One region of the Paenibacillus marinisediminis genome, then DNA from elsewhere that is predicted to be linked to it. Evidence: predicted binding sites of a transcription regulator. Region 1 holds the regulator's gene; each other region holds the start of a gene.
What was found. The regulator NrdR, encoded in region 1, represses ribonucleotide reductase genes. The targets are predictions, from matches to a motif close to AACACNATATATNGTGTT.
Positions count from the first base shown of each region.

Region 2: a site for NrdR is predicted at 1,479-1,496, ahead of ACXX53_RS15810 (adenosylcobalamin-dependent ribonucleoside-diphosphate reductase). Genes of this name have one in related genera too.
Region 3: a site for NrdR is predicted at 6,532-6,549, ahead of ACXX53_RS09630 (anaerobic ribonucleoside triphosphate reductase). Genes of this name have one in related genera too.

Region 1 is NZ_JBTGUH010000001.1:319,959-330,590, forward strand. It holds gene ACXX53_RS01525 (ArsR/SmtB family transcription factor) at 1-745, opposite strand, end outside; gene ACXX53_RS01530 (L-rhamnose mutarotase) at 1,204-1,512, opposite strand; gene ACXX53_RS01535 (hypothetical protein) at 1,605-3,533, opposite strand; gene ACXX53_RS01540 (SDR family NAD(P)-dependent oxidoreductase) at 3,556-4,320, opposite strand; partial or broken gene ACXX53_RS01545 (transposase) at 4,447-4,698, shown strand; tRNA gene ACXX53_RS01550 (tRNA-Ala) at 5,013-5,087, opposite strand; gene ACXX53_RS01555 (SDR family NAD(P)-dependent oxidoreductase) at 5,130-6,068, opposite strand; tRNA gene ACXX53_RS01560 (tRNA-Lys) at 6,183-6,258, opposite strand; tRNA gene ACXX53_RS01565 (tRNA-Ala) at 6,282-6,357, opposite strand; gene nrdR (transcriptional regulator NrdR) at 7,370-7,849, opposite strand; gene ACXX53_RS01575 (small, acid-soluble spore protein, alpha/beta type) at 8,009-8,227, shown strand; gene ACXX53_RS01580 (lytic transglycosylase domain-containing protein) at 8,279-8,857, opposite strand; gene coaE (dephospho-CoA kinase) at 8,854-9,462, opposite strand; gene ytaF (sporulation membrane protein YtaF) at 9,482-10,180, opposite strand; gene mutM (DNA-formamidopyrimidine glycosylase) at 10,271-10,632, opposite strand, start outside.
Region 2 is NZ_JBTGUH010000007.1:13,060-23,691, forward strand. It holds gene ACXX53_RS15805 (DEAD/DEAH box helicase) at 1-1,149, opposite strand, end outside; gene ACXX53_RS15810 (adenosylcobalamin-dependent ribonucleoside-diphosphate reductase) at 1,570-4,131, shown strand; gene ACXX53_RS15815 (hypothetical protein) at 4,883-5,068, shown strand; gene ACXX53_RS15820 (substrate-binding domain-containing protein) at 5,705-6,610, shown strand; gene ACXX53_RS15825 (sensor histidine kinase) at 6,607-8,067, shown strand; gene ACXX53_RS15830 (response regulator transcription factor) at 8,042-9,409, shown strand; gene ACXX53_RS15835 (sugar porter family MFS transporter) at 9,712-10,632, shown strand, end outside.
Region 3 is NZ_JBTGUH010000003.1:42,900-53,531, reverse strand. It holds gene ACXX53_RS09645 (SwmB domain-containing protein) at 1-2,751, opposite strand, end outside; gene ACXX53_RS09640 (AI-2E family transporter) at 2,955-4,025, opposite strand; gene nrdG (anaerobic ribonucleoside-triphosphate reductase activating protein) at 4,091-4,558, opposite strand; gene ACXX53_RS09630 (anaerobic ribonucleoside triphosphate reductase) at 4,561-6,411, opposite strand; gene ACXX53_RS09625 (hypothetical protein) at 6,672-6,893, opposite strand; gene ACXX53_RS09620 (PRC-barrel domain-containing protein) at 6,980-7,453, opposite strand; gene ACXX53_RS09615 (cysteine desulfurase family protein) at 7,597-8,769, opposite strand; gene cymR (cysteine metabolism transcriptional regulator CymR) at 8,801-9,220, opposite strand; gene mnmA (tRNA 2-thiouridine(34) synthase MnmA) at 9,420-10,538, shown strand.

The DNA.
Region 1 (10,632 bases):
TATAATGTGTCGTAACTTCACCCTCGATATGGGCATGAATAAATCCTGCGCTGCGCAGCTTACCGATATGATCATGGGTAATCCCTTTGGATATTTTCATATGGCGTACAATTTCGGTAAAAGGCTGTGGACCCTGGTGCAAATACCGCAAAATCTTCATTCGGCTCTTCTCGCCAATCGTACGAAGAATTCGATAATGATGCGGAGAGAGCTCCCCAGGTTCATCAATATATACCCTCGCTGCATAGTGACATAGTGTTACTTTGCCAAAGTGCCAGATCACATTTAAAGGCTGAAAATGATATTGCGGAACAAGAATCAACTCTTCAAGCCCTGGAATCGGCGTGAACAGCATCCCATTCGTCGTATCATCGACGAAATCCTCTGGCGACAACTGCGTTAACATCTCAGTTCGCCGAGCCGCTTCGGCATGTAGAAGGCGAAGAATTTCCGGGTCCAACTGAAGAAAATACTCTTCATTCCACGCGGTCAACAATTGCACGGCATGCGTTCGGAAGGCCTCCATCTGCGCTGGAAATTCATTTCCGTACTGCGACAGCAGTTCGTATAACTCCCCCACGGAAAGTCCTTCAATCCACGTCACGAGCTCTTTCGGAGACGTCAAGTCCGGACAGACAAGGGCCAGCAAATAGATAAATCTCCAATCGCCATTCACCTCGATGCTATCGAGCATACTTCGAAGTTCAGGCGATAATCGCTCCTGTGTTATCTCTACCCATTCCATTGAGAGATCGATTTTTTTATAGGATTTACGGCATAAATAAGTATGCAGACTGCTAATAAATTCATGCAAGGGCGTAAAACTTACGCGTAAGCGATAATCCAATGCCACACCCCTCCGCTCCTTTCCTAATATGCGTGTGCAATCTATAATTTCTTATATATTAACAAAAACCACTTCTAATGACGTGATTCAGTTTCGTTTATGGTGGAGCCAAGGGGTAAACCCTTTAGAAAACAAAAAAAAGCCTGACCTTAAAATTCAATAAGATTCAGGCTTCTATATATTCATTTTCTTATTACTAAACGAGATTGAATTCTGTAATGCTCCACGCTGTCAAGGCACTATTTTCTAAAGAATAAGCTATATCCTCCTTCTTGTGATTTCATGTTTTAGGATGCTTTTTTCAATAGATTACGCAGAAAATGGTTCGGGCTTCGCCTTGCACATCCCTTGAAAGATCAACGATGAAGTCGATAAACCTCGGAGGCAACCTGCCATGTTTTCGAAAAGCACTCGCCGGTAAGACGATGCCACTCTTCTTCCAACCGTTGATCAACGATTCGATCGGGAAGCGCTAATGAAGAATCGGACTCAACGATCATAAACAAGACAAGCCCCTCGCGAAAAATGCGCAAAGACACGATGCCCGCCTCCCGCATATGCTTCTCGTTCCCAGCGGGAATTTCGCGATGAAGTTGTTCGTACCGTTCAACTTGATCCGGATGAAGCTGCGCTACTCTCACTTCCGTTATCACGTTTGCTGCCAAGTCCCCCACTCCTTTTCAATCGCTCGCTCACCATACGGGATTGGGTGTTTCCTATCTCTCCCCACCCGCCCGCATAGCCAGTCCCGAAGCCTTCATGAATCGATCCGTCCCCGAATGACGCTAACCTTCTCTTCACTCGGCCAAGGCATATCGTATGATGGAGCATGGACATACCGTTCCATGGTAAGCCGCAAGACGATACCGGTTCCCGATGGCAGCGATACGTGAAGCCATTTCCCCTCGATCGGGAGCGTTCCAGTCACTTGACCGGAAGCATCGACGATTTCTCCAGCGATAAACTGATGTTCTCCGAATACGCCAGCTTGCACGACTAACTCCCGATCATCGAAAAGACTTGTGTTGAACAAATGTACCGTTACCGAATCCGATGTGAGCTTCTCCACCAAGGCAGATACTCCCGGAGGCAATCCCGGTCTCCTCTCGGCTGCGTCGAAATAGCGCACGCGACCATGTTGCAGACCACCATGCGAGATATGCATTGGCCCGCCCAGCGTTAATTGTACGAGCCCTTCGAAATAGAGCGGACACATCTCCTGCCATATATGAATAGCGGAATAAATGCCTTCGTTGAAATGTTCGGTCCAACCGTGCGGATCGCCTTCCGGTGCACGCATCTTGGCGAGCTGATTGCCGATCAATTCGTAATTGGCGCTCAGAATTCGCTGCGGGTAATCCGGATTCAGTCCGCGGATGTACTGGTACCACGGCTGCGTATTACCGATGTAGTGTTTCGTTTCCCTACCAGTCTTCGGGTCTCTGCCGGAGAATGCGGGCACGATTACTTCGTTCCAATCGTGGTCTTTGGGAATGCGTTCGATACGTTCCAAGTCTTCATCAGCCATCGACGTCATCCATAAATAGATCGGGTATCTCGACTGCGCCTCACGGTAATCCGTCCAGCCGCTATCGAAATGCTTATACGGGACGACCTGCTTCCCTTCATGCTCTTTGCGCAGCTCCCAATTGCGATCAAGCTGCTCCCTTGCCAGATCGAGCCCGTTCATGTCTCCGGACAGTAATACCGTGTTCATGCACGCATTCGTGATCGGCTCGATGATCGTCATAAAACCATGCGGCCAGCGCCAACCGTAGTAGCCTCCCCACCATTTGCCGTCGTTGTATTCCCCGATCTGTCCGGACAGTCCGACATTGTCGGGAATGATGCCGCCGTTTAACCGCGCCCTTTCCTTCCACACCTCTACGTATTCGATCACCCATTTTTTCATGCTTTCATCTCCGGAAAACATGAAGGCGTGCGTAATCAAACTCGTCGCGTTCAAATTCAGCGGCACGTCGCCGCGGTTCATCCGATCATTCATCATCTCGATCAAGTGTTTGTATACTACATCATTGGACCAGGCACACTTGCCGCTCTCGAAATTCACACCGGGAATATCTTCGTACGGAGCCAAATAATCGTCGAGGATGCCTCGGTGCGTACTCCAATCTTCTTCCGTCACTACAAAGCGGGGGCCGCGGCTGCCAGTCAGCGGCGACCGAATCAGCTTAAGCTCTTTATCATAGTTCGGCGCATCCGGATCGTCTCCAGTGTACATGGCCGCGAAGTTTTTCGCTCGCTGGCGGTCTTTAAGCGTGGCTGGTCCCGCCAACCCGAGGAAATACAAATACAAATATCCTTCGCCATGATGCATCCAGTCGTAATAAGCGTCGAATTCCCGGTGCACTTGTCCGTATTCCGTCCACTGCCAAGTGATGCCATCCCATATTCTGCGGGACACCTCGTGCAGTTCGCTGCTCCCCCCCAGTACATAAAGCAGGGCCAAGTTCATAAATCCTTCATAGGGGTCGTCGGATCCATCCATACCCGGCCATTGCTCGAACCAAATCAACGAGCCGTCGGGATGAGTATACCGTTCGACGAACTCTTTAGCCGCCTTGTTCAACGTTTCAAAAAGCTGTTGCTCCTGCAAAGCCCACTGCGGAGTAACCATCCGTTCCGAGGCGTGGACATGCGCAAGCGATAGATGAGATAAAGTCATTGTGCCGTTCTCCTTCCTTGGATTAACCGAGCTGAAAGCCACCATGCAGCGGAATAAGCGCCCCGTTGACCCATGAAGCCTTCTCGCTGCATAAATACAAAGCTGCATCCGCCACCTGCTGCGGCGATCCCACATCCGCCCTTAGTTTCTCGGATTCGGCAACCTTTTCGGCCTCGGCGGGATCTTCAATCAACTGTTTAAACCATTCGTTTAGCAATGGCGTCGCAATGCCCGCCGGAAGCAAGGCGTTGCAGCGAATGCCGGTATCTTTCAAATCGAGCGCAAGTCCTGTCGTCAGATGATTGAGCGCGGCCTTGAGCGAATCGTAAACGAAATTGCCAGCGATATTTTTCTGGCTGTTTAACGAGCTGATGTTGACGATCGAACCGCGCGTTTCCTTCAAATTCGGCAGAGCCTTCTGAATTAGAAAAAAAACAGACTTTACGTTAACCGCGAAGAGGCGGTCCCAGTCCTCGTGCGTGACTGCTTCGATCGGCTTGTTGCACACCAGGGCAGCGTTGTTGATGATGATATCGATTCTGCCCCATGTCTTGACGGTCTGCTCTACGATCATATCCGGCGCGGTAGGAAGGAGCTGGTCCGCTTGCACGAAGAACGCCGTGCCTCCATCTCGCTCTATCCCTTCGACGACCTGTCGCAACTTCTCCACATCCCGTCCGCATACGACAACGCGTGCGCCTTCTTTCGCCAAGGACTCGGCGATCGCCTTGCCAATTCCGCTTCCGGCCCCCGTTACGATCGCAACTTTATTCGAAAATTCAGCCATTTCCACCATCTCCTACTCTCCACTATACAATTTCATCCAAAAGTCTATACAACAAAAAATACATTCCTATAGAAAACCTCTATTCGCTAGTAGAATTAGTACAAAACTACAAGGAGCGGATCTACTATGCCAAGACAAAGACGTACATTTACAGATGATTTTAAGAGACAGATGGTTCAGTTATTCGAGAATGGAAAATCTAGAGCTATTATTGTTGAAGAATACGAATTGAGTCCCTCTGCATTAGATCGTTGGATCAAACAATACCAACAGTTAGGATCTTTCTCAGAGAAAGATAATCGTTCTGCAGAGGAGAATGAACTCATTGCGTTACGAATAGAAAATCAACGTCTTAAGATGGAAAACGATATTTTAAAGCAAGTAGCGCTGATCGGTATTTCATTCTAGAGATACTTCTTCATTTGTCCTACTTTTCCCTTTATTTTCTTTTATATTTCGACAAAAATAGTTTATTTTCTACTAATGAGCTTTACTAAAGCTAAAGAGTATAAATAATATACATGATAACCTACGACAGCTCTATACTTAGACGCCGTGCTCCTACATTTGAAGTATATTCTCCGAAGCTAACTCTTTCACTTCCTCCGCGCGGACTGAACCCCAGGGTTCGCCCCCTAGGGGCTCTACCACAACAAAAAAACCACGTCCGATGACGTGGTTAAAATTCGTTTTGGTGGAACTATGGGCGATCGAACCCCTGACCTCTTCGCTGCCAGCAAAGCGCTCTACCGGCTGAGCAGAGTCTCACAAGCTATACATTCCACTTGATTGCACATGTGCATCAATAACTAACCCTTAATCAACTCGTTGCACATTCTCCATATTTTTTCGACGTTATCACTATTGGTCGCATACTGAGGGTAAGACCCCGAGCCGAATATATTTTTCAATTGCGTAAAGCCTGCCTCACTAATGGATGGCTGTACAATCTCTCGTTTATGATTGATTAATTGCCCTGTAACATCGCGGAATTGATCGGAGGTACAGATCTGAAAGTAATTGTCCGCCATTCCAGACGGTAAAGGATTCGTAAGATTCTGAGCCATTGCAAGCACTCTCCACCATGGACTCATCTTGTTAATCGTTTCTTTGGATAATTTGACACGGTTTATCTGCAGAGCATTGACTTTAATCCCTCGATCCTTATATTGCTCCGCCATCTTGAAGGTTAAGATCAACAACGCCATTTTCGAATCACCGTACATCTTATAAGCGCTATAAGGCCTCGAATTCCGGAATTCACCTCGCAAGTTATCGAAGTCGATTGTCCTTTTCGGATCGAAGAAATTCTTGATGTTGGTCGTGCATGCGTTGAGCACTCTTGGATCTTGAGACAGTTCTAGATGATCTGCTAATAGATTAGTCAATAGATAGGGTCCGAATGTATTCGTAGCAAATGATAATTCGATATGTTCGGGGCTAAGTTTATACTCTTTTTCACCGTGATTTAAGTAAGCGGCATTATGGATGAGGATGTCTATGTGTGGATATGCGTCTTTAACCTTTGAGCAGAAAGTACGGATAGAATCAAAAGAAGATACGTCCAGTTCTAATAGATCTACTTTCGCATTGTTCGATGCCTGAATGATATCTTGCTGCACAGCTACACTAATTCTCATATTGCGGCATGCCATAATAACTCGATATCCTTCGATCGCGAATCTTAGTGCCACTGCTTTCCCAATCCCTGAGTTAGCTCCTGTAATGATAACGATCTTATCCTCCATACCAATCGCGACCTCCAATAGGAAATTTCACCAGAAACACCTTTAGACATCCTTCATCTGCATCTCATCGGATAACAAAAAAAGACGACATCTCTGTCGTCTCTAAGTTCGATATGGTGGACCGTCAGGGACTCGAACCCTGGACCACATGATTAAGAGTCACGTGCTCTACCAACTGAGCTAACGATCCATGATGTAAGGTAGAGGTAAAGTTGGTGGAACCAAGGGGGATCGAACCCCTGACCTCTTCGCTGCCAGCGAAGCGCTCTCCCAGCTGAGCTATGGCCCCACAGAATAACATTCAGCATAGATTATACTGTTCGTAAACTGCCTTACTAGTATAGCACCATCTTAAAATGAACACAAGAAAAAATTGACTTAATGATATTTAACACCTTACAGCAAGCCAATGAACAACATAAAAGCCCTCCAGTGGGAGAGCCTTGTTTCATAAGGAAATGGGCGGTTGGCTTATTACTTGGAAGAAAGGCGCGTGCCTATGAGCGTTGCGATGCACTTAAACTCATTTTCCAATTCAGGGAGGTGATCCATTCTTGCCTATTCAATTGTGCTTGCCGTTATACTCACTTGCCAGAAGATTAGTTAGAACTTAAAGCTACAGTTCCTCTTCTTGAAGTTGTATAACTATTTGAAGCCTCCCGCCCTTTTCTTGCTACCGCAGAAGCCTTGCTTGTTATCACTTTCTCCTCTTCTGCTTAACTTTATAATACCACTTTATGTAAGCGTTTGCAATATTGAATTGTAAAAATAACATATAGAGCATTTCAGTCCTTCAGCGCACATTGTCCACCCACAACTTCAAATAAATAAGCCCTCCATCAGGAGAGCTTTAATCGTAAAGATATTGGGCGGTTGGCTTCATTGCTTGAATGAAAGGCACGTGCTTAAGAGTGTTGCTCTTGCACTTCAACATATAACCCATTCGCTTCCATATGCTACTGCTTGCGGATGTAATACTGCTCACTGCTATACTTTACTTCAAGAAGTTCTGTTCTACAACCTGAATTATAGATCTCCTTCCTGTTCTCGTATAACTACTATAAGCCTACCGCCCGTATCTTGCTTCTACAGAAGATGTGCTGGTTATTACTTTCACGTCTTCTGCTTGAATTCATTATAGCACTCTGGTTAAGCGTTTACAACACCAGCCACACAAATATCACTTCTTCGCCTTACCCTAAATTACGCTCCGACAACTCGCGATTTCAGCCCGACTTGATGATCAGCAAAAGAAGCCAACCCGCAGCCCTTCCCAGGCAGCAGACAAGCTTCTTGCATCATTATTGCTTATTCATATCGGATAGAGGATGCTTGGACAACAGCCCTGTCAATTCCTTCATAAACATGTTAATGTCTTTAAACTGACGGTACACCGATGCAAAACGGACATACGCCACTTCATCTACAGGATACAGCTGCTCCATCACTAATTCACCAATATTTCGGCTCTCAACTTCCGCTTGCGCAGTTGTTCTCAATTGCCTCTCTACCTCAGACACAATTGCTTCAAGCCTTTCCACAGATACCGGACGCTTCTCACAGGCGCGAATTAGACCTCGCAGCAACTTCTCACGGCTGAACTCTTCTCTGCTTCCGTCCTTCTTAATCACGATAAGAGGTGTTTCCTCCACCATCTCAAACGTCGTAAATCGTCGGCTGCACTCTTCACATTCACGACGACGACGAATGGACTTGTTATCATTGGCTGGCCTTGAATCCAGAACCTTAGTGCCAAAGTGGTCGCAATATGGGCATTTCATCGCGGGTGTCCTCCTTTCATAAACATATATACGGTTACTTCTTGCATGTACACGCAGTCAATCCAATACTATTCGCCAAGAAATCCCAGACCTTACCTGTAATGAACTTCGAAACTTTGCGCAAAATACAATTACAAACGGCAAGGAGGTGAATAGATTATGAGCCAGAACCGTTCCAGCAACAACTTGGTTGTTCCTCAAGCAACTGGCGCACTCGAGCAAATGAAGTTCGAGATCGCACAAGAACTCGGTATTGCTATCCCACAAGATGGCTACTATGGAAACATGGCGACACGTGATACAGGATCGATCGGTGGTTACATCACAAAACGTCTTGTCCAAATGGCAGAACAACAACTTGCAGGTCAATACAAATAAAGTATAGGCATAGCAGCGGACTAAGCGGCGCAAGCTGCTTGTCCGTTGCTACTATTCATAGGCTTTTTTATATTTATCATAATAATGGAACACGCGTTGAACATACAACCGGGTTTCGTTAAATGGTATTTGTTGACTTGCCGTTTCCAGCCGCCCATCCCAGACATCGTCTCGCAGCCACTGGCTCACATTGCCGGGTCCTGCGTTATATGCAGCGACAGCAGCGATCCAATTATTATCGAATTGTTTGATTAATGAATTCAGGTACCACGTTCCAAGCATGATATTAGGTTCAGCCTCGTACTTCAGCTGTTCTAACGTCCACTGATCCTTCACCTTCATCTGCCCCATAATCCAGGTTGCCGTGTCAGGCATCAGCTGCATCATCCCTATCGCACCTTTTCTTGATTCCTGTCCAGGTCGATAGTTCGACTCTACCCGTATTACAGATGCAACTAAAAATGGATCCACCTGATAGGCTTCCGCATTCTCCCTGATCGTATCCTCATATGGTATGGGATACATCCACTTTCCCAGCCATTGCGATTGCACAAAGAGGATAAATAATAATCCCACGAGCAGCACAAGTAAATACCGCTTACGCAGTAATTTATTTTTTACATTGCTCATAACTTTACCTTTTCATTCTTCAGTCGTCTAATCAATTGCTGCACTTGCTGGCGAGTTATTTCCACATCCGTCTCATTCTGAATAACATAATCCGCCTTCGTCCGTTTATCCTCAATATCCATCTGCGCATGAAGACGCTGTTCTGCTTGCTCTACCGTTAATCCATCCCGCTCCATTAATCGTTTCAACTGGACAGCACGCGGTACGTATACAACGATCACAGCATCGAACATGCCTTCCATTCCAGACTCATACAACAGCGGAATATCTGCAATGACCAGCTTGTCCGGCTGTTCAACTGCATATTGATCCATCAGAGCAAGCATTCTCTTGCGAATAGCAGGATGTGTAATCTGTTCTAAAGCCTTACGCTCTTGTTCATCTCGAAATACGACTTCTCCCAGCCGCTTCCGATTAAGGGAACCGTCTTGCAGCAGCATGTCCTCACCGAATCGCTCTGCAATGAGTGTCAGGGCCGGACTGCCAGGAAGCACGATCTCCCTGGCAATCTGATCCGCATCAATGAGGAGCGCACCTTCGCTCACGAACATAGCAGACACCGTACTCTTTCCGGAAGCGATTCCTCCGGTCAATCCGAGCTTCATCGTCTCACCTCATCTAAGCTTACAGCAGTTTCAGAATACCCATTAACACTAGTACACAACCTGGAAGAAAGGATAGTTTCCTCATCCAGCTCCATCTCGCTGCAAACACCGTTCCAAGCTTAAGACCCAGCTTAAGAAAAGCACCGCTGAATATAGCAATGAACGATGCCGTCCATAGCGGCGGATAACCGATCATTGCCGCGCCAATGCCAGCTCCGAAGGCATCTAATGAAAGCGCCGCTCCAAGCCACGCCGCTTCGGAAGCGCTAATCGTTCCCGAACGGTCGATATCGGCGGCGGCTGGCGTTCGCAGAATCTGAACAATAATTCCTAAGCGTCTCAATTGAACTTGAAGCACTGGCGTCGGATCCATATCAACCGCAGTGTCACAAGAGTCAGCGGCCTCAGCTGCATCGCCTTTTTCCAACTCTTCACCAGACGAAGATCGCACGAACTGAACAATAGCCAGCAGCCCGATTCCGATCAAGATCAACGCCCCGCATCTGCTTGCGAAAGCAGGCGATATCCATGTCATCAACCAGCTTCCAACTTGCATGGATAAGTACAGGACAAGTCCTGAACAGAATGCAATAACTAGAACGGATATCCATGGCATTCTCATACGGCGAATACCATAGGTCATACCGACACCAAAGCTGTCCAGACTTAACGCAAATGCCAACACAATCATCGATACAACCGGAATCATCGACTCCATTCCCCTCCCGCATTGAATCCTGACAGCACGCTTTCAAGACTCATTAGATGTCGTTATCATATGGGCGGATCGGGAAATAGGTGCAACTTGTTACGGTCTAGGCTGACATATCGGACAAGTATGGGTGCCGCGGCCTCCAACAACCGTCTTCTCAATCATGCTTCCGCAGGCTGAACAAGGCTGATTCTGACGCCCGTACACCTGCAATTGGTGCTGAAACATCCCCATCTCGCCTTGTCCATTCACATAAGACTTGATGGAAGAGCCGCCAACCTCGACGGCATCATGCAAAGTGAACCGAATAGCATCATACAGCTTGTCTACCTGCTCTTCCGTTAACTGATCAGCAGGTGTCAATGGATGAATGCCAGATCGGAACAACGCTTCATCTACATATATATTGCCAAGTCCCACAATTATATGCTGATTGAGCAATACGGGCTTAATGAAGC
Region 2 (10,632 bases), on a different contig from region 1:
ATGCTTGCGAAAATATTGCAGCAGGTACTCTTGTGTCGCGCGATACTCGGTAAATAGAATCACTTTCTCGTTCATATCGCGGATCAGCTCGATTGCGGCTTCTGCTTTCGTATTCGCCGTGATGCTCTTTATTAGGTCAACCAGATCCCAGATCCGATCGCGGATGGGTGAATCCTCAGGCAGCTTCTTCGCTAGGTTGACAAGTGTGAGGAATACAGCATCTCGGCTGGAGCATACTTCACGCTGCAGCGTAATGAGTGAGAAGGCGCTGCCTACATCTGCGCCGCCCGTTCGATATTGGTCGCGGATGAAGGAAGTTACCCCTTGGTATAGGGCCAGTTCCTCCGGCGACAGCGTTAGCGGAATATTTTTCACGATGCGTTTGGTAAAATGAACGCCGCCTTCGCCGCGCCGATTGCGGATCATGATCTTGGACAGCTCATGCTGCAGGTCGGATTCGTTCTTAGGCACGCGCTTCTCCGCAACGAAGTTGGCGCTGAAATCTCCTTGTCCGCCAAGCTGTCCAGGCTTGAGCAGGGTGATGAGATTGTACAGCTCATTCATGTCATTCTGTACAGGAGTGGCGGTAAGCAGCAAGCAGTACTTTTTTCGCAGCTGAGTAATGAATTGATAGTTCGTCGTCTTGCGATTTTTTAATTTGTGAGCTTCGTCAATAATTAACATGTCGTACTCCTGCTCCAACAGGATGGAGCGGTGCGGTTCGCGCTTTGCCGTATCCATAGAGGCTACCACGATGTCTGATTGCCACTGGTATGCCTTCTTCTGCGCGATGGCGGGAATGCCGAATTTATGATTCAGCTCACGTACCCATTGCAGTACAAGTGAAGCCGGAACGAGAATAAGCGCTCGTTTGACGAGCCCGCGGATCATATATTCCTTGACGACGAGGCCTGCTTCTATCGTCTTTCCAAGGCCAACCTCATCCGCCAATATCGCGCGGCCGCGCATTTCATGCAGAACCTTCTGCGCGGTTTCTAATTGATGGGGAAGCGGCTCTACTTGGCTGAGATGGGTTAAGCACTGAAGTTCGTCGAAGCGGTGAATGACTTTGGCTTGCTCCGCTTCATAGGCAAGCTGGAACAATGTCCAATCGTCCCAGGGGCCATTGCGGTCGATACGGGCCTGCATCTCTTCGAGCCAATTGCGGTCAAACTGGAAGGGGATGCGCTCATCGGTAAAATTGTTAGTTGTGTTATGATTCACGTTACGGACCTCCCTCCACATGGATGTACAGTGTATATGTAGTTTGGGGAATGTTGGACGGGTCTATACACAGCTCTATATAGGACTTTCAAAACAGAACAGCTATTCTAACGATGTGTCAAATTGCCAATGTGTTAAAATAACGAGATTCATAGAGAAAATAATAGCTTGACCTGAATCTTGAGCAGTTCTTCGATGAAATTACACGATTAACCATTAGAGTTTCTATATCTAGTATAGTAAAATGATTTTCGCACACTATATATTGTGGTGTTTACATACATTAGTGTTAAATAAGCACTGTGTGCGAGTTGTCGAATTAAATGAATCGGGAGGTTGTTTTCTTTGAAAACGGTGCGTAAACAACGTTTGGAAGGTTTAAGCGAAAAAATATTTCTAGATCGTTACGCTTGGAAAGATGCGGATACAAACAATACTAAGGTTGGAGATGTTGTACTGGTATTGACGAAAGACGATCCGAAGTTTCCTGCGAAGGAAGTTGGGGAAGTTGTAGCAAGAAATGGACGGGATGTATCCGTCAAGCTGCGCAGTGGTGATATCGTGCAGTCCACAACTGAAAAATTGACCCTTACGATCGAGAAAACGCCAGAAGAAATGTGGGACCGCTTAGCCTCCGCGATGGCATCAGTAGAAACAACCGCAGAGAAGCAGCTCGAATGGACAGAGAAATTCCGCTATGTGCTGGATGATTGGAAGCTCGTACCTGGCGGCCGTATTGCTGCTGGAGCAGGAGCAAGCGAAGAGTTGACTTTGTTCAACTGCTACGTTATTCCTTCACCTAAGGACAGCCGTGGCGGCATTATGCAGACCTTGTCTGAGATGACTGAAATTATGGCTCGCGGCGGCGGCGTTGGTATCAACCTGTCATCTTTGCGTCCGCGCAGAGCGATTGTAAAGGGTGTTAACGGCTCTTCCAGCGGTGCTGTATCCTGGGGTGGGTTGTTTAGCTATACAACTGGCTTAATAGAGCAGGGCGGCAGCAGACGCGGCGCGCTCATGCTGATGATGAACGATTGGCATCCGGACGTGATGGACTTCATCACGGTTAAGCAGACGATGGGACAAGTAACGAATGCGAACTTGTCTGTGTGCGTCAGCAACGCCTTTATGAAGGCTGTAAAAGAAGATCTGGATTGGGACTTTGTGTTCCCGGATACGACAGATCCAGAGTACGATGAGCTGTGGGACGGCGACCTCGATAAGTGGAAGCAGATGGGTAAGGAAGTTATCCATTATCGTACAGTTAAAGCTCGCGAGATCTGGAATATTATCATTGAATCCGCTTGGAAATCGGCTGAGCCGGGCGTTGTGTTTATGGAATACTACAATCAGATGTCGAACAGCTGGTATTTCAACCCGATCATTTGCACGAACCCATGTGGTGAGCAAGGACTTCCAGGCTGGGGCGTTTGCAACCTGTCTGCTCTTAATCTATCTAAGTTCTATGATGAAGAGAATCAAGATGTGGCATGGGATGAACTCGCGAAAGTTACGCGCTACTCGGTGCGCTTCTTAGATAATGTAATCGACAAGACTCCATATCATTTTGAAGAAAATAAACAAAATCAACAAACAGAACGCCGTGTCGGTCTCGGATCGATGGGTCTTGCTGAATTGATGATTAAGCTTAATATTCGATACGGAAGCCCGGAATCATTAGAATTCCTTGATAAATTATATGGCTTTATCGCTCGTGAATCTTACCTGGCATCTTCTGAGATCGCTGCTGAGAAGGGCTCCTTCAAGGCGTTTGACGATGAGAAGTTCCTGCAGAGCGGCTTTATGAAAAATATCGTAGAGACATACCCTGAAGTGGGTGAAGCTATCCGCGCTCAAGGTATGCGTAACGTAACCGTAATTACACAGGCGCCTACAGGTTCCACAGGAACGATGGTTGGAACTTCAACCGGCATCGAGCCTTACTTCGCATTTAAGTTCTACCGTCAGAGCCGTCTAGGCTTCGATGAGCAGTTTGTGCCGATTGCGCAAGAATGGCTTGACGCGCACCCAGGTGAAGAACTGCCGGATTACTTCGTGACTGCGATGAGCTTGTCCGCTGAGGATCATATCCGCGCGCAAGCTGCGATCCAACGCTGGGTCGATAGCTCGATCTCGAAGACAGCGAACTGCCCGAATGACTTCACAGTTGAAGATACGAAGCGCTTGTATGAGCTGGCATTCGATCTGGGCTGTAAAGGGGTAACGATCTATCGTGACGGCAGCCGCGATGTACAAGTGTTGACGACGGAGAACAAGGACGAGAAGAAGGAAGAAGCAGCAGAGCAAGGCAAGGCTGAAGCAGCAGTTGCTGCTGCACCAGCTCCAGCAGCTCCAGCTGTGCCAGCACCGACTGGCCATGGCAGCAGCTACTTGCGCCGTCCGCAAGTGCTCCGCGGGGCAACCTATAAGATCAATACGCCATTCGGCATGGCTTATATTACGATTAACGATTATGATCACACACCAGCTGAGATCTTCCTCAACGTTGGTAAGGCTGGTTCTGATGTATTTGCAATGGCGGAAGCGCTCGGCCGCGTATGCTCCTTGTTCCTGCGCTATGGAGATCATGGCAACAAGGTTGAGCTCTTGATCAAGCACCTTAAGGGTATTGGCGGCACCGGCGCGATCGGCTTCGGCGCGAACCGCGTGGAATCCATCGCGGATGCCGTAGCGAAGGCGCTTGAGACTCACCTTGCTGAGCATGGCGACCACGATCATCACATCATCGAGCCTGCACCGATTGCAGCGGCCATCGCGCCTGCGAATATCGCGATGAAGGGCGAAGTGCAATCGCGCGACCTGTGCCCATCCTGCGGCGCGGCAGCGCTCCTGAACGTGGAAGGATGCAAGACTTGCGCAAATTGCGGATACAGTAAGTGCAGTTAAGCGAGTAGGCGATAGTTGCCTATTATGAAATGTGAAATTCCAACTTGAATTAATAATAAATGGGGCTAAGCAATTATGATTAATTGCTTAGCCCCATTATTTTTATCAGAGATGGATATGCGTATATGTTGAAAAACAATGCTGGAATCTCATTTAATTGGCGCTGTTTAAATATATTGTTGTTTTTCATCAAATAAATAAGCGTATCAGAGTAAATTTCGAATACGCTTATTTTCAAAAGATTAATTTAATTAATTCAGCCTATTTTTTATCTTTTATATAGACTACTAATCCATAAACAAATAACAGTACACCTATTAACATTAACGAGTGTATAAACCCATTTAAAATCGGGACATATTCACCTGTTAAGTTTTTATTTCGATATACAATACGAACTAAATCATATGCTAAAGGTGTGCTTATAAGTACGATTATAATGCCAGATACAATATAAATACTATGTCTATTCATAGAGACACTTCCTTTTTAAGATTTCAATTATTTACTTTCATTAACAGCAATATTCTACAAATATTTCCACGATCCTCTTTGCATAGGTTACAATCAACCAACTAAAGAAGCATCATTTTTCAATAGCAACATACTTTGCGAAAACAGATGAAAGTTTTACTATTATCCAGAAAATGCATTATCGCGAATCTATTATAAAGATTATGGGATCGCGATACTAGATGAACCTTCAACTGCACTAGATCCAATAAGTGAATATGAAATGCACCACAATCTCATGGAATCAGCAAAAGATAAAACAGTCATTATGATATCGCATCGTTTGTCTACTACGAAAGATGCAGATCGGATATATCTCCTTCATCAAGAATTAATCATTGATGAAGGTACTCACGAACAACTGATGGAATTAGACGGAATGTATGCTGAAATGTATAATGTGCAGGCTGAAAGTTACCAATAAATATCACATGTGAAATTCCAAATTGAATTAATAATCAATGGGGCTGTCCCAAAAGTAGATTTTTTCTACCAGGTGCGGGAGCGGACACACGAGCCGCTATTTGCAGCAAACACCACTAATTCGCCATGCTAGCGGACCGTAGAGCCGTTATTTGTCCAGAATAAGCAGTTTAGTGCTAGTTTTGAAGCAAATAGCGTCATCTGAGTCCGTAAGACCTCAAAAAATACCCCGAAATCATGAAATAGCGGCCCCTGTGTCCGTTCAAGCACGGGTCATCCGGCCTTGCTGCCACCGTATGTGCTATCGGACAAAAAACCGCTGATCCAGTCTCATCGAATAGGTAAGCGGTTCCTGATTGATGTAGTAACAAAGAAGGGTTGTCCCAAAAGACATGAGGAAGATGGCTTTTAGGACAGCCCCATTATTTTTATCAAGGATGATGAATGCGCGTACAAGCTCGATTATGAACTTCCAATAGCGTTTACTCCTTGATATAATTGGCTATACTTTGCTTGCATGCTGAGACTTTCTCAAACACCTCGGAGGTACTCCGTGAAACATAAAAGTTGGACTTTAGGGCTAGTTAGCATACTTCTTGTTTTCTGCTATTTTTTATTCCAGTTTGTATCTTCCACGTTGAAAATCGATCATTTGGTCCAGGAAATGAATCAGAGCGGAGTCGAGAATACACCATCGAAACACGTTGTACTGATTGCTCAGGAGTTAGACAATCCGTTCTGGAGAATGGTAGAACAAGGAGCAAAAGAAGCGGCAGAGCAGTATGGGATGGAGATCGATTACATGGGTCCGATTCGCATTAACCCTTCCGAACAAACGAGGCTTCTGAAAAAGGCGATTGCTGCGAAGCCGGATGCTATTCTCGTGCAGGGGATCAAGGACCAGCAATACATTCAACTGATCAACCAGGCCATCGATCTTGGTATTCCCGTGATCACCGTAGATGCGGATGCGCCGGAGAGCCGGCGGCTTGCTTACGTTGGAACTAATAATAAGGAAGCAGGCAAACGCATGGGAGAGCTAGTAGTAAAAGATGCTGCCGGGAGAGGTTCGATCGGCGTCATTATCGGAAGTGAATTCGCAGACAATCAACGGCTAAGGTTGGAGGGGTTCCGTTCCATCATTTCCAATACGCCGGGTTATGAGATCGTTGCCGTTCGCTCATCGAATATTTCACGGATTCAAGCTGCGCAGCAGACAGAAGCCTTGTTGAATGAGTACGCGGGTATTCAGACGATGGTAGGATTTAGCTCCTTGGATGCTGCAGGAATCGTTGAAGGAATGAAAATGACAAACAGAACGGATGTAAGTGTATTCGGATTTGATGATTTAGAGGTAACCAGACAGGGTATCGCGAATGGAGACATGACGGCTTCGGTGGTTCAGCAGCCACAAGTGATTGGATCCCAAGCTGTTGAATTGTTAAACGCGTTTTTCAACGGGGACTCTATCCCGATTCAGAACTATATACCAACGAATATTCTGGACCAACATCAGTTGAAATCAACGGTGGGCAGCCCATGAATATACGCAGAATGCTGTTAATTGTGATTCCGTCCCTTTTTGTTGTGAGCAATGCAGTCGCGTTCTACATCTTCCAGAGTGGTATAACGGTACAGCAAAGTTATAATATGATGCTCAATCGGGTATTATTATACAAGCAAATTGCCGAACAAACGCAGGACAATCTCCGTGATCTGAATGTCTACATAACGGATCGAAGCGATCTTAGCCGAGAGGCATATATACGTCAACGAGATGAGCTGAAGCTACTGCGGGAAAGCCTGTCTGCACTAAACACAATTCCATCGACGGAGCTTACAGTTCGCAGCTATAACCATATGATAGACACCTTTATGGAGCAAGAAGATAGTGTAATTCAAGCATTAAGCCGTACAGATTCATTAGCGTATGCGACTTTCTATGAAGAGGCTGAGCAAACAGCCGCGTTCGTTCAGGAAGCGGGACATGATCTCATTGACTTGGAGCTTAGTTATTATCAACCCTTGTATCAACAAATTCTAGACCAAACGAAACAGATGAATTATTGGGGAGTCGCGGTCTTTATCTTGAATACGCTGATCAGTGTAATGTTTGCTTATTGGATATCTCTGAGGATTACCAGACCGATCGAGCAGTTGACGAGAACCGCACAGCAAATCTCGAACGGCAATTTACAAGCTCCTATTCCACAGATAAACGAACATAATGAGTTTGGGATATTATCCAGAACATTTGAGCACATGCAAGATAACCTGAAAGAACTTATTGAGAAAGAGAAAGAAAGCTTGGAGAAGGACAGGCTGGTCAAAGCATTGGAGCTGGAGGTTCTGCAGAATCAGATTAATCCGCATTTCCTCTTTAATTCCTTAAATGTTCTATCCAAGCTTGCTTTACTCGAGGGCGCTGAGACAACAAGCGATCTGACGGTCACCATGTCCAATCTTCTTCGGTATAACCTCCGAAAGTTAGATCGTCCGGTACCGCTCAGGGATGAGGTGGAGCATGCGAAAGAATACTTTACCATTCAACAAGCCCGTTTTCGTGATCGGATTCGGTTTGTAACGGATATTGACGAAAGAGGACTGGGCGTGTGTGTTCCAGTGCTAACCCTCCAACCTTTATTGGAAAATGTCTTTGTCCATGGCATTGAGGGTATGGAGGATGGGGCTGAGATTAAACTTGTTATTGCTTGCGAGCCTGAAGAGGTCAGGGTTTCCATATCAGATAATGGGATTGGGATGAGCGAAGAGGTCCGAAAGTCGCTGCTTCAGTTGGATTCCGAGCCATCGCCTGAGCATAATAAGGGACAGTCTACAGGCTTAGGAACGCGCAATGTGTTCAAAAGACTTGAATTATTTTATGGTAAAAAAGATCTCATAGACATCTACAGTGAGCCGGGACATGGAACGACAGTTCTGATTCGGATTCCTGCTGCGGAAAAGGAGGGTGGAGATGTATCGCTTAATGATCGCAGATGATGAAGCCCTGGAGCGAGAAGGCATTGAATGGATCGTTAATCGAATGATGCCGAATACTTTTGAGATTATTCATGCGGAGAATGGTCGCATCGCGATTCAAAAGGCCTACGAATTTCGTCCGCATATCATTATGATGGATATCAAGATGCCCGGTATTCAAGGACTTGAAGCGTTAAAGGAAATCAAAGCTCACAATCCGCAGGTCAAGATGATTCTGGTTACAGCCTATGAATATTTTGAATATGCCAAAGAGGCGCTATCTATAGGAGTCAAGGAGTATTTGGTCAAACCGGCTAAACGCGATCATATCGTCGAACTCTTGAAGCGGCTGTTAGCGGAGATTGATCAGGATCAAAGAAAGCGCGATGAGGAATTCGCGATAAGAGATAAGTTCTACCAACTGCTTCCGCTGGCGGAAACGGAACTGGCGCTGGTCTTTATGACCGATCAAGTGAATGAGATGGAAGCAGGACAGCTTGTTGATATTCTCGACCTCTCCACAGCTAAAGGATGTGCGCTTGTGCTTGCCTTGTCGGATATGAGGCAGCCATCCCAAATGGAATTGGACAAGGAAAAGAAAAGGATTTACGAGACAGTAAAAACCGTTGCAAAAGGGTATATCAAGGATAGGGTCGGCTGTGTGGTCAGTTCTATGGTTCATTGGCATATGGCCATTTTTCTGCTTGAGAAGGATGCTGTTACAGATGATACTCTACGGGAAGAAGCTCTTGGTCTCGCTGCAAAATTGATAGAGAATCTTTACGAACAGCGAGGGATCGACGTTATTGCAGGCATTGGCTCTGTCCGGGTAGATATTGAGGGAATCCGAAGATCGTATTTTGAAGGCGTATTCGCATCTACGTTTCATAAACAATGGGGCAGTATATGTCATTTTGAGGATCTGATCATTCCTTCCCTAGAAGGACCAGGAGTATCTGCAGATTCTGATATTGCAAACCATTCGACTGAGCCTACTTACGTGGAAATAGCAATCCAGCAAATCCGGGAAGAACGAGAACGGAGCACATGGAGTGTAATCGATAATGCAACCACATTCATTCAAGAAAAATTTTGCGAAGAGCTTTCCCTTGAGGATGTAGCGGATCATGTTCACTTAAATTCGCACTATTTTAGTAAAGTATTTAAGCAGCAAACCGGGGAAACCTTTATTGATTATGTGACAAAGCTGCGGATCAACAAGGCCAAAGAATTGATAAGGAACGGCCAGCTCAGCTTAAAGGAAATCTGTTATTTGGTGGGATACAAGGACCCTAATTATTTCAGCCGGGTGTTTAAGAAGGCAGCGGGGGTATCACCTACAGAATATCGCAATCAACTATAATGCCAATTAGAAGGTTCATGCGGGTACGCATGGACTTTTTTGTTGTTTGGATGTCTATATAATGCTAGTACAAGGTTCTAACTCCTACTGCGAAAGGATGGAATCAATATTATGCTGGTAAACATCAAATAAGTGAAGGTAATTAGCCCCTTAATTGAACAAAACACATGATATAATGGTCTCTCATAACATCGAATTGCTATTTTGTTATAAGAAAAAGAAACCGTATGCAATTAAAGTAAGTATAGAAAGGACAGTCGTTTGTGAAAATAAGCACTAAAAATGAAGGTCAACAAGCAAGCATGAAGTTTGTAATCCTTGTCTCCATCGTGGCGGCTTTGGGAGGATTATTATTTGGATTCGATACCGCCGTTGTATCGGGTGCGGTTGGTTTTATGAAAGAACACTTCGCCTTGAATGAGGTACAAGTGGGTTGGGCTGTCTCCTGCTTGATCGTCGGCTGTATTGCAGGAGCTGCAAGCGCTGGCGTACTTGGCGATAAGTTTGGTCGCAAAAAAGTGCTGATGATGGCTGCGTTCCTCTTTATCGTTGGGTCGATTGGTTCCGCTATTCCGGCTACGTTCAACGGTTATATTGTTGCCCGGATCATCGGCGGAATCGGGATTGGGATTACCTCAGCCCTATGTCCGCTTTACAACGCGGAGATAGCGCCCGCCAAATATCGCGGCCGGCTAGTAGCCCTGAATCAGTTCGCAACGGTAACGGGTATTTTCCTCACCTATTTTGTCAATTTGGCTATTTCCGGATACGGTGATAACTTGTGGGACATTTCGATGGGCTGGCGCTGGATGTTTGGTTTCGGGGTTGTTCCTGGGGTGCTGTTCCTGGTGTTGTTGTTCTTCGTGCCTGAAAGTCCAAGATGGTTGATTAAACAAGGAAAGGCAGCAGAATCCCTTCCAATTCTACTGAAGATCCATGGCGAGGAATTAGCGAAAAAAGAAGTATTGGACATTAAAAAATCGTTCGAACAGGAAAACGGATCGATCCGCGAATTGTTCAGTCCTACGTTGCGAATTGCTCTGATCGTAGGTGTCGGATTGGCGATTCTCCAACAAGTTACGGGTATTAACGCTGTTATGTACTACGCACCGGAAATCTTTAAGGAAACGGGCGCAGGCACGAACTCTGCGTTGATCCAGACCATCTTGGTTGGATTCATTAATTTCGTGTTTACCATTCTTGCCATTTGGCTTATCGACAAG
Region 3 (10,632 bases), on a different contig from region 1:
CTGCTTCAATGTGTTTGGCACATATTGAATGCGGTCGGCTCCCTCATCGTAACGGACAACGGTTGAACGGTCGCCTGCAAGACTGTTCGAAGTGCGGAAGCGCGCTTCATAGCTCGCAGTTACCGACTTCGTATTCGTTGAGCTGGTGTACGCCGATAAGTAGAAGTCAACTGGCGCTGCCTTCATCTGACCGCCTGTTGACCGCACTTCTCTAACAAGCTCAGACCCTTTCGACACAGAGCCTGCGGATTCCAGCTGGATAAGCAGATACACGGACGAGTTGGAGCTAAAGTCTTTCTTGATATCGCGGGTATCTAAAGTATCAAGCGGCAGCGTGTACAGTACATCGCCATAGCGTACCGAGAAACGAGCATTGCTGGATTCTTGACGAATATCGTCAAGCACATTGACCGGAACAGCTACCATCGCCGCCTTCTCGGAGGTTGGAACGTTAAACATCAGGTGCTTGCTGCTGCCATAGCGCACGGCGTAACGCAGCGCTTCCTTCAACTTCGATTCCTGGAGCGTATATTTCTTGATCGATTCTCCAAAACGTGAACGATCGCTGCTCGTGTTGGCTGCCGCTGTCTCCAGGTAGTACATGCCGTTCTCCAGGAACCAATCATACGGCACTTGCTTTACATCCGCTGGAAGCCCAACGGAGCCGTCTGTCTGGTTCGATAAACCGTAGTCCGCAAAAAGCTCCACACGATTCCCGCTCTCATCCTGCAGCGGATTGTTGCCAGGCGCATACGTTAATCTAACGCTTGCAACAGAGCTCACCGCGGATTCAAGTGTCAATGTCACTGTGTCTCCATTCAAGGATGTCGATGTAATCGATCGATTCGTGCCATCGACAAACACATAGAAGTTTCCGAGCGGAGAAGTATTGTTAGCCAGCTTCAGCTTCTCCGAGAACTGGAGCGTGATGATCGCATTCTTCACGACGCCCTGCTTCAGAACAGGAACCGTGTTGTCTGAACTATTCGCGACAACAGCAAATGAGAAAGCTGCCGCTCCATTGCCAGACAAATCAGTAAGCCGCGGCTCACCAGGAACATAGGAGAGCAGCACACTGTCAGAGCTGTTTACCGCGGAATTCAACGTCAGCACGACCGAATCGTTTACAATCTCCACTTTATCCACATAACGGGCAGCATTGTTGACGAGCACGGAATAATGGCTGCGCAGCGGAATGCTGTCCGTCTTCAGCGCCTCATTATATTGAATCGTCAATTTATTGCCGCTAACGGTTGATTTCTGATACACGGGCGCTGTTGAATCGTTGCCGCCGCGCGCATAACGATCGCGAAACGCCTGAAGCGGATTGCCTGTTTCATTTTGAAGCGGATATTTGCCTGGTGTATAGTCAATCTTCACCGACTTATTGGAGGCGATCGACTCACTCATGACTAACGTTACCTGCGAGCCGCTATGCTCGATGCGGCGAATGCTCTTCTCTTTGCCGTCTACCCACACCGTAAACTGCTCATCAGCGGATGAGGATACGCTCGCCAGCCGCTCATTGAACTGCAACGTAACACGCGCACCTGAGAACGTTGCGTCAGTCACCTTCGGAGCAGTAACCTCCATATCATTTTTCACCTGAATACCGGAGATGGCTGCTGCGGCATTGCGATCATTGTCTTCAATCATGCGTGTACCTGGTTGAGGTGCATAATATAATATTACAATCTGACCAGCAGAAACACCGCTCGAAAGCTCGATGTCCACTGCCTTCCCCGTAACTGCGGTGCTCTTCAATGCGCGCGCCTCGCCGTTTACGTATACGAGGAAGTTAGAGATTGGCGGCACAGAGCCTTCTCTCAAATTCTCGTTATATTCGAGTCTAATCTTCTTTGAGGTGTCCATACGAGCCTGCTGCAGTACAGGTGCGGTAGTATCCGCGGAAGCCTTCACCGTAAATCTCCAGGCGTTGGTATTAGTTAGGCCTGCGTATGCCATATAGTCCGCGTCTCGGAGCGCATCATCCGTAACAGTAACTCCATACACTTCGCCGCTTCTAAACGTAATATTAGGATTGATATTAATGACCTTCGTACCGCTGCCTGTGACTTGATCAGAAGTAATCGGAATCCGTTCCTCGAGCGTATTGCGTGTTACATTAATGAGCAGGATCTCGCCCGTGTTCTTCCATACCTCTTCATCAAAATAAAGCTGCAGATCCGCATTAGCCGCTACTTGTGTCTCACCATTGGCCGGAACGAGCTTTACCAGCTCAGGAGCCTTCTGCACACCAGCAGTCGTGAACCTCCACTGATTCGCATCATACAGTCCTTGGAATTCTCCTCGCTTGCCTACAAATGTTCCATTATCCAACTGAACACTATACGTTTTGCCAGCCTCTAATCTATTGCGCAGCACCCACTCCACATAGCTTCCATCTACCGATACTCGTTTGCTGCCTACGTCGGTTTGTTCAACCACGTTTCCGTTGCTGTCACGAATAACGAGATTGCCCCCGCCTTTACTGACATTTTCACTAAATGTAAAGCTGATCAGCGAATCTGTCGCTACTTGTGTCGCGCCATTAGCCGGGTACATTTCCTCCAGCACCGGAGCACGCTTAACTGTATCAGGATCTAATGCAACAACGGTGGATGCTTTCAGTGCTTTCTCCGCCCTGCCATGATTGGCATTCATATTGACAGCAGCCTCAGCATACGCCGTCGCAGAAGCGGCTTCCAACATCAGGGTAAAGGCTAGTAACAATGCTGTCGTCTTTTTCAAGTTTAGCTCCTCCTTCAATTCATGAAATCCAATTCCTCTATATACACCTGACGCTGTGAAGGCGAGATAAGTTTCTCTCTTAATTCCAATTTAAGAAAAAAGTACCTTACCCAATATGGCGTGATTGACATAAAAAAAGCACCCTTTTACAAAGGGTGACAGTTAATCAAAAGAATCGACATCAATCAATATTTATCTTATGGTTATGTCGTCTTTCTCCATATGTAATAAGTAAACAGATGCTGCAGCACAACCTTCAACGCAGCGAAGACCGGCACTGCTAGAATCAACCCGATTACTCCCGCGATCTCCCCTCCTACGAGCAGGGCAAAGATGATGGCGAGCGGATGCATATGCAGCGTTCGACCTACAACCTGAGGTGAAATAATATTGCCTTCAAGTATTTGACAGAGCGTATTGACAACTGCAACGAGGATCATCATCTTAACGGATATCGTGGACGCCACAATGAGCGCGGGCGCCGCGCCAAAGTACGGACCGAGATAAGGGATAATGTTGAATATCGCTACAAATAAAGCCAGCAGAAGCGCATATGGCATGCCAATTACGGTATAACCGATGTAAGCCAGCACACCGATAATGACGCAAACGATAAACTGCCCGCGTATGTAATTGCCGAGCGCTGTATCAATATCTTTAAACATCATGACCATATACTTGCGATGACTCTTCGGCACATAGGCAATGACTGACCGCTCAAACACATCAAAGTCCTTTAATATATAGAAAATGAGAAACGGCACGATCAGTGCAATAAACAGAAAGTTCAGCGTGGCTCCGATATTGTTCATGAATTCGGACATCGCAATGCCTAAACGACCCTCCATCGTGTAGATCCACTCATACACACTGGAACGAACGGAGGACGGAAGCAGCGAGGATTGATTAATGCCGTCAATGATATCCTCCGCCTTTGCATTAAGCTGCGGCATCTGAGCGTTTAATTCCTCAAGCTGCTTGATCAGCATCGGAATAATGTTCATCAGAATGACTGTAATCGATATAATGAACACCGCATAGATAAGCAGCACCGCGATCGTGCGCGGTACCTTGCGATCATTCAAGAGCGTAACAATCGGGTTCAGCACATATGCTATGATCATTGCAACAAGAAACGGTGCTAGTATCGCCTTCAGAAAGTCATAAACATTGCCGATAACCGGCCGAAGCAGATACAGCATATAGAGAATTACTAGCCCAAGCAGCGTATATATACCATAGACAAACAGACGATTTTTAAATAGTCGCTCCACCTTTATCCCACACCCCACGTTCGGACATGCATCACACAGTAGAGTATATGTTAACTATTGAAAAATTAACCCGATTGGTTCGCCTGCTTCATCCTCCATATTCGTTGATTGCTGCTGCCGCGGAACTCAAGCCCAAGAGACTTGTGTTCTAGCTGAAATGGTCCGTCTACCAGCACATCAATCTCCGCGAGCAAGTCCAGCATATCTTTATTGCCTATTTGCTGTATCTGCTCCAAGGTATAGCCTGTATACGCCCATATATGGCGCCCATGCTCACGCAGTATACGGGCCAAGCGCTTCACATGCCTGGCCTGCATAAAGGGCTCTCCACCAGACAGCGTTACATCGGTCAGCGGATTAGACAACAGCTCCGCTGCCACCTCTTCTACGCTCATGGGCGTTCCCGCGCTGTATGCCCATGACTGCGGATTGTGGCAGCCTGGGCATTGGTGAGGGCAGCCGCTGAAGAAGACGACGGAGCGAAGTCCTTCGCCGTCCACGACGCTGTCGTGGACGATGGACATGACGCGCAGGCTCATTGATGCTTCACTCGCTCGGCTTCTTCCGCGCGCTTCGCCGAATTCCACTTATCCATGCTGCCGACCAAGTAACCTGTAATGCGGCGAATCCGTTCAATATGCTCGGAGTCCGCGCCGCAGGCAGGACAAGCATCCTCAATCACCGCTTGATAACCGCAGCATCGGCAGCGGTCAACCGGATGATTGATTGAGCCGTAGCCCACGCCGCTCGCAGCCATCGCGCGCACGATTCGATCGAGCGCCTGCGGGTTGGAACGAGCGCTGCCATCGAGCTCCACATATGTGATGTGCCCCGCGTTGCACAGCTCATGAAACGGTCCTTCTATGCGGATCTTATCGTAAGCTCTCGCATTCGCATATACCGGCAGATGGAAGGAATTCGTATAGTATTCCCGGTCTGTCACTCCCTGAATGGTGCCGAATGCGGCGCGATCCTGCTTCGTAAACTTACCGGACAGCCCTTCAGCTGGTGTAGCAATCAGCGAAAAATTAAGTCCTGTACGCGCGGCAGCTTTATCCATCCGCTGACGCATATGCTTGACGATGTACATTCCAAGCAGCCGCGCTTCTTCGGATTCACCATGGTGGCTGCCCGTTAATTGGAATAGCGTTTCTGCTAGGCCGATGAAGCCGATACTCAAAGTCCCCTGCTTCAGCACCTCATGCAGCGTATCATCAGGCTTCAATTCTTTGCTGCCTCTCCAGACACCTTGCTGCATGAGGAAGGAGAAGTCACCAGCTCGTCTGGATGCCTGATAGGACATCCGCTCAAGCAATTGACGCTCCGCGATGTCAATCAGCTTATCCAAGCGCTGCATAAAGTCATTCGTGTCACGGGACAGCAGGCTTAATCGCACAAGATTCAGCGTAGTGAAAGACAGGTTGCCTCGACCGATAGCCGTTTCCGCTCCGTTGACATTGCCCATTACCCTTGTACGGCACCCCATGTAGCAGGCTTCGCTCTCGGCTGTGCCATCATTGTACTGCGCATTGAACGATGCATCTAGAAACGCGAAGTTTGGAAATAACCGCTGCGCAGTCGTTTCAAGCGCAAGCTGGTACAGTTCGTAGTTCGGATCGCTGGGCTCAAAGTTAACCCCGGACTTGACCTTGAAGATCTGAATCGGAAAGATCGGCGTTTCGCCATTGCCTAATCCGCTCTGCGTCGCAAGCAGCAGCTGACGAATGAGAAGTCGTCCTTCGCGAGAAGTGTCCGTTCCGTAATTGATCGAGATAAACGGCACTTGACCGCCGCCGCGTGAATGCATCGAATTCGCGTTATGGATAAATGCTTCACAAGCTTGATATACATCTCGTTCTGTAAGTCTCCAAGCTTCTGCTTCTCTATCAAACGTCTCGCCAAGCGGAAGTGAGCTTAGATAAGCAAAGTGCTTGTTAAACGTCTTGCCCACATAAGGCGCCAGATCATAGTCGAACATCGGGTATGCTTGTCCGCCGTGCTGCTGATTCTGATTCGCCTGCAATATGATCGAAGCGAGTGCCAATGCACTCTTAATATCCTGCGGCTCGCGCATATGACCATGTCCCGTATTGAAGCCGCTTTGCAGCAATTGACCGAGCGGAATCTGGCAGCATGTCGTCGTTCCCGTTGCGTAGAAATCCAGATCATGCGGATACAATAGATTCGCTTCCATCGCTTGACGTGCTTCATCGCTGAGAAGATGGTTGATCGCGTACCAGCGCGAGCTTTCGCTCGCCATTTTCCCCATGATGCCCATTGGAGAACATCCGTCCACATTCGCATTCTCCCGCATAAGGTCGCGATCTGTTCCATCCAGAATACGATCTAATGAGGCTGATAATTCCTGTTCAGGACTGCTGAACATGGTTACTGAGCCTTTCTTAATTCTAGGCTGTGGTCTATGTATATACTGCATGGATTCATCATGCAATGCAGATGCCGTTGAAGTTCTATGTCCCAAACTAATCGCCGCCCCCTCTTTAATAACACAATATATAGTATCTACAATAAACCATCGACACAATATGTATTATGTCACAGCCAAAACAAAAAAAGCGCCTATCCCGCTCCGCAGAGTGAGATTGGCGCTTACACAGTCCAATTCTAATCCTATTGAACATTTTGTTAAGATGTTGCTTGTGACTCCGTAAACCCAGGAGACGCAGAAGATGCCCAATCGTCGCCGAAGAAGAGATCATCTAACGAACTTAACGTTCCATCTTCCTCCACTTGAAACACCGACATCTTATCACCGTTCACCGATAATTCAATATAACAGCCCCAGCAATAAAACTGATGGGAACCAATCTTGCCAATATCCTTAGAATTGCAATTCGGACATCGCATACTCTCACCATTCCGTCCATCCACTATAGATTTGAACTGCCGTCTAGCGAAACAGACTTCATGGACGTGATTCAGTTCCTATCGTGTCAGGTCACGATAATGGCGTCCGTCCCCATAAGGCCTGTCCCTTCGAATTGTATCCTACCTTCCAACAGGTCGGACAACAATCCGTCTGTTATTTCCAGTCCTGTTATTGTATTGCCCAATTGCGGCTGAAAATAAACATCTGCCACTCTTCCAAGCTGGCTTCCTTCAGTTGTGATGACTGGCAATTCCTTAATTCGGTGTGGACCTTGCAGGAAGGTTCGAGCTTGCTCTGTCGAGTTCCCCTTCACCTTATGAACGAGCTCTTGGCTCTTCAGCATAACGGTCTCTTCTCCGCATGCAACCACATGCTCCCACGCGACAACAGGTATGGTACGAGAATATATGGTCCGTCCTTCTAATTCCAGATGAGTAATCTCCCACTGCTCTGACAACCATATATCCCTCACTTTGGACAATCGCTTACCGGTTTCGATATCATACACCGGAAGGCCTATTAATTCGAGCAACTTCAAGGTCAAGCCTCCTCGTGGCTGTTCATGATGATCAAACGAGCGAAGATTGTCGTCTCTTCCATTCATCAGATATGCCGCGAATTTGCTGCGAAGCGAAGTATGTGTCCCATTCCTTGCGTCTGTCCGAACAAGATGTTATCCAGCTAATTTCTTGTACGCACACGCGAAACAATGGTTTCTATATGTTTCACAACTGCTTCAGCTTGTTCCTTAGTATTGCCCATTCCGAGACTGAATCGAACAGCGGTGCTCGTCCGTTCAGCAGAAAGCTTCATCGCTTGAAGAACATGAGATACTTCTAGTGAACCCGATGTACAAGCCGAGCCGCTGGATACTTGAATACCGAGCATGTCCAGATTCATGAGCATCGTTTCAGTTGGCACATCTAGTATACTAACGTTCAAAATATGCGGCACGCTGTGATCTTCATCGCCGTTCAGCACGACGCGATCGCCAAGCAGCGACTTCAACCCGTTCCAGAGCGCGGCACGAACCTCTCTAATGGTAGTTAGCCGCGCGTCAAGTGATTCATAGGCCTGTGCTGCAGCTGCGCCAAAGCCAGCGATACCGACAATATTTTCCGTACCGGCTCGCCGTTTGCGTTCTTGACTGCCCCCGTAGATGAAGGGTTCCCACTCCGCCCCATGCTTGCAATACATAGCGCCGATCCCTTTCGGACCGTTCACTTTATGCGCAGAGAAGCTGGCGAAATCGATAGGCAGCTCGTTCAAATGAAGAGGCTCTATCCCTAGCGCCTGCACCGCATCAGTGTGCATGAGGATGCCGCGTTCCCGCGCCATGCGGCCGATAGCTTCAATCGGTTGGATCGTGCCTACCTCATTGTTCGCATACATCACGCTGATCAGGCATGTTTCTGCCTTCACGGCAGCTTCAATGTCCTCTAGTCGGACGAAGCCTGTCTGATCCGGCTGCACATAAGTAACTTCAAAGCCTAATCGCTCCGCCTGCTGCGCAGCATGCAGCACCGCATGGTGCTCAATCGCAGTCGTGATCATATGCGGTTTCTTATCGCTGATTCCTTCTCTTTGAAGCTTCAGCCAGCGTGACCAGAGCACGCCGAAGATTGCCGCATTATCGCTTTCGCTGCCTCCGCTCGTAAAGACTAGCTCATTCGGCGAACACCCCAGCCTCATAGCAATACTGTCTCTCGCCTGACGCACGACTGCCTTGGCATCTCTCCCCGCTCCATGTACGCTGGAAGGGTTTCCATACACATCTAGGCTTGAGGCCATCGCTTCGCGCACTGCCGGATGCAGCGGTGTTGTAGCGGCGTGGTCCATATATATGCGATTCATTCGTATTCCTCGATTCTACACGATAAAGATGTTAAATATAGAACATATAACTGTCTTGATCGCCTTCATCTTTATATTGGATCAGATCAGCTAATGTCGTTGAATCAAGCACCTCAGCAATGCTGTCCCGTATTCGCATCCACAAGTTGCGTTTAGCAGGGTCATCTTCTTCTGTAAAGTCGACAGGAGAGATCGGACCTTCCAATACGCGAATGATCTCGCCCGCGCTTACATGCTCAGGGTCTTGAGCAAGTATGTAACCGCCATATGCGCCGCGAATGCTCTTCACAAGTCCGGCGTTGCGCAACGGGGCAATCAGCTGCTCCAAGTAATGCTCTGATAACTGGTTCTTGTCCGCGATGCTTTTCAGCGAAGTCGGACCATCTCCGAAACTGCGCGCGAGCTCCATCATGATGGTTAGACCATAGCGACCTTTTGTGGATATCTTCATAAACACACCTCAATAATGTTAATAAAATTCATGGTATTCCTATATGCCACCAAGTATATCCTATCATATATACACCCGTTATGTGCAATTTCGTCCACGTTTATTCCTGAACGCCCTCTTTTACACGTATTATTTCTGAATCTGTACAACGTATGTTACAATACGAATATTATCGAAGAAAGGATTGACGGTGACTCACATGAATAAACCACCAGAACAGACACGCGTAGTCGTCGGCATGTCCGGCGGTGTCGATTCGTCCGTCACAGCGCTGCTCTTGAAGCAGCAAGGATATGATGTCATCGGCATCTTCATGAAGAACTGGGATGATACCGATGAGTTCGGACATTGTACTGCTGAAGATGACGCCGAAGATGTGCGACGCGTCTGTGAACATATAGGTATTCCTTATTATACAGTCAACTTTGAGAAGCAATATTTCGAGAAAGTTTTTGAATATTTCCTAGAAGAATATCGGAACGGCCGGACTCCCAATCCCGATGTGATGTGCAATCGCGAGATCAAGTTCGGGGAGTTTCTCCGCACGGCGCTCGATCTTGGAGCCGAGTATGTCGCAACTGGACACTATGCTCGTGTAATCGAAGAGGATGGCAAGTTCAAGCTGCTGCGTGGAGTTGACAGCAATAAAGATCAGACGTATTTCTTGAATGCGTTGAATCAGGAGCAGTTGTCTCGCGCGATGTTCCCAATCGGACACCTGCCGAAGCCGGAAGTGCGACGTATTGCTGAGGAGGCGGGACTTGCAACTGCGAAGAAGAAAGACAGCACTGGAGTATGCTTTATCGGAGAGCGCAACTTCAAGCAGTTCCTCAGCCAGTACCTTCCTGCGCAGCCTGGCAATATGGTGGATATCCGAACAGGCGAGATAAAAGGGAAGCATGACGGTCTGATGTATTATACATTAGGGCAACGTCAAGGCTTAGGCATTGGCGGCTCTGGCAACGGTCAGCCTTGGTTCGTCGTCGATAAGGACTTGAAGACGAACACGTTGTACGTCGTCCAAGGTGACGATCATCCATGCCTGTATTCGGTCAGCCTTGAGGCTGTTGGCATCAATTGGATTGCAGGCGATATGCCAGAAGGACCTATCCGCTGCAGCGCGAAGTTCCGGTACCGCCAGCCTGATCAAGGCGTTACCTTATCGAAGCTGCCGGACGGCACAGTCCAAGTGGAGTTCGATAAGCCGCAGCGCGCGATTACGCCTGGACAAGCGGTCGTATTCTACCAAGACGAGGTATGTCTGGGCGGCGGCACGATCAATAAGATCAACAAGCTGGAGCCTATTGTACTGCCTTAGAGCACAGCTAATATAACCACCAAAAGAGGCTGCAGGATTAGCTCATCGCCAATCCTACAGCCTCTATTTTATGCAGTATATAATTCAGTTTGAT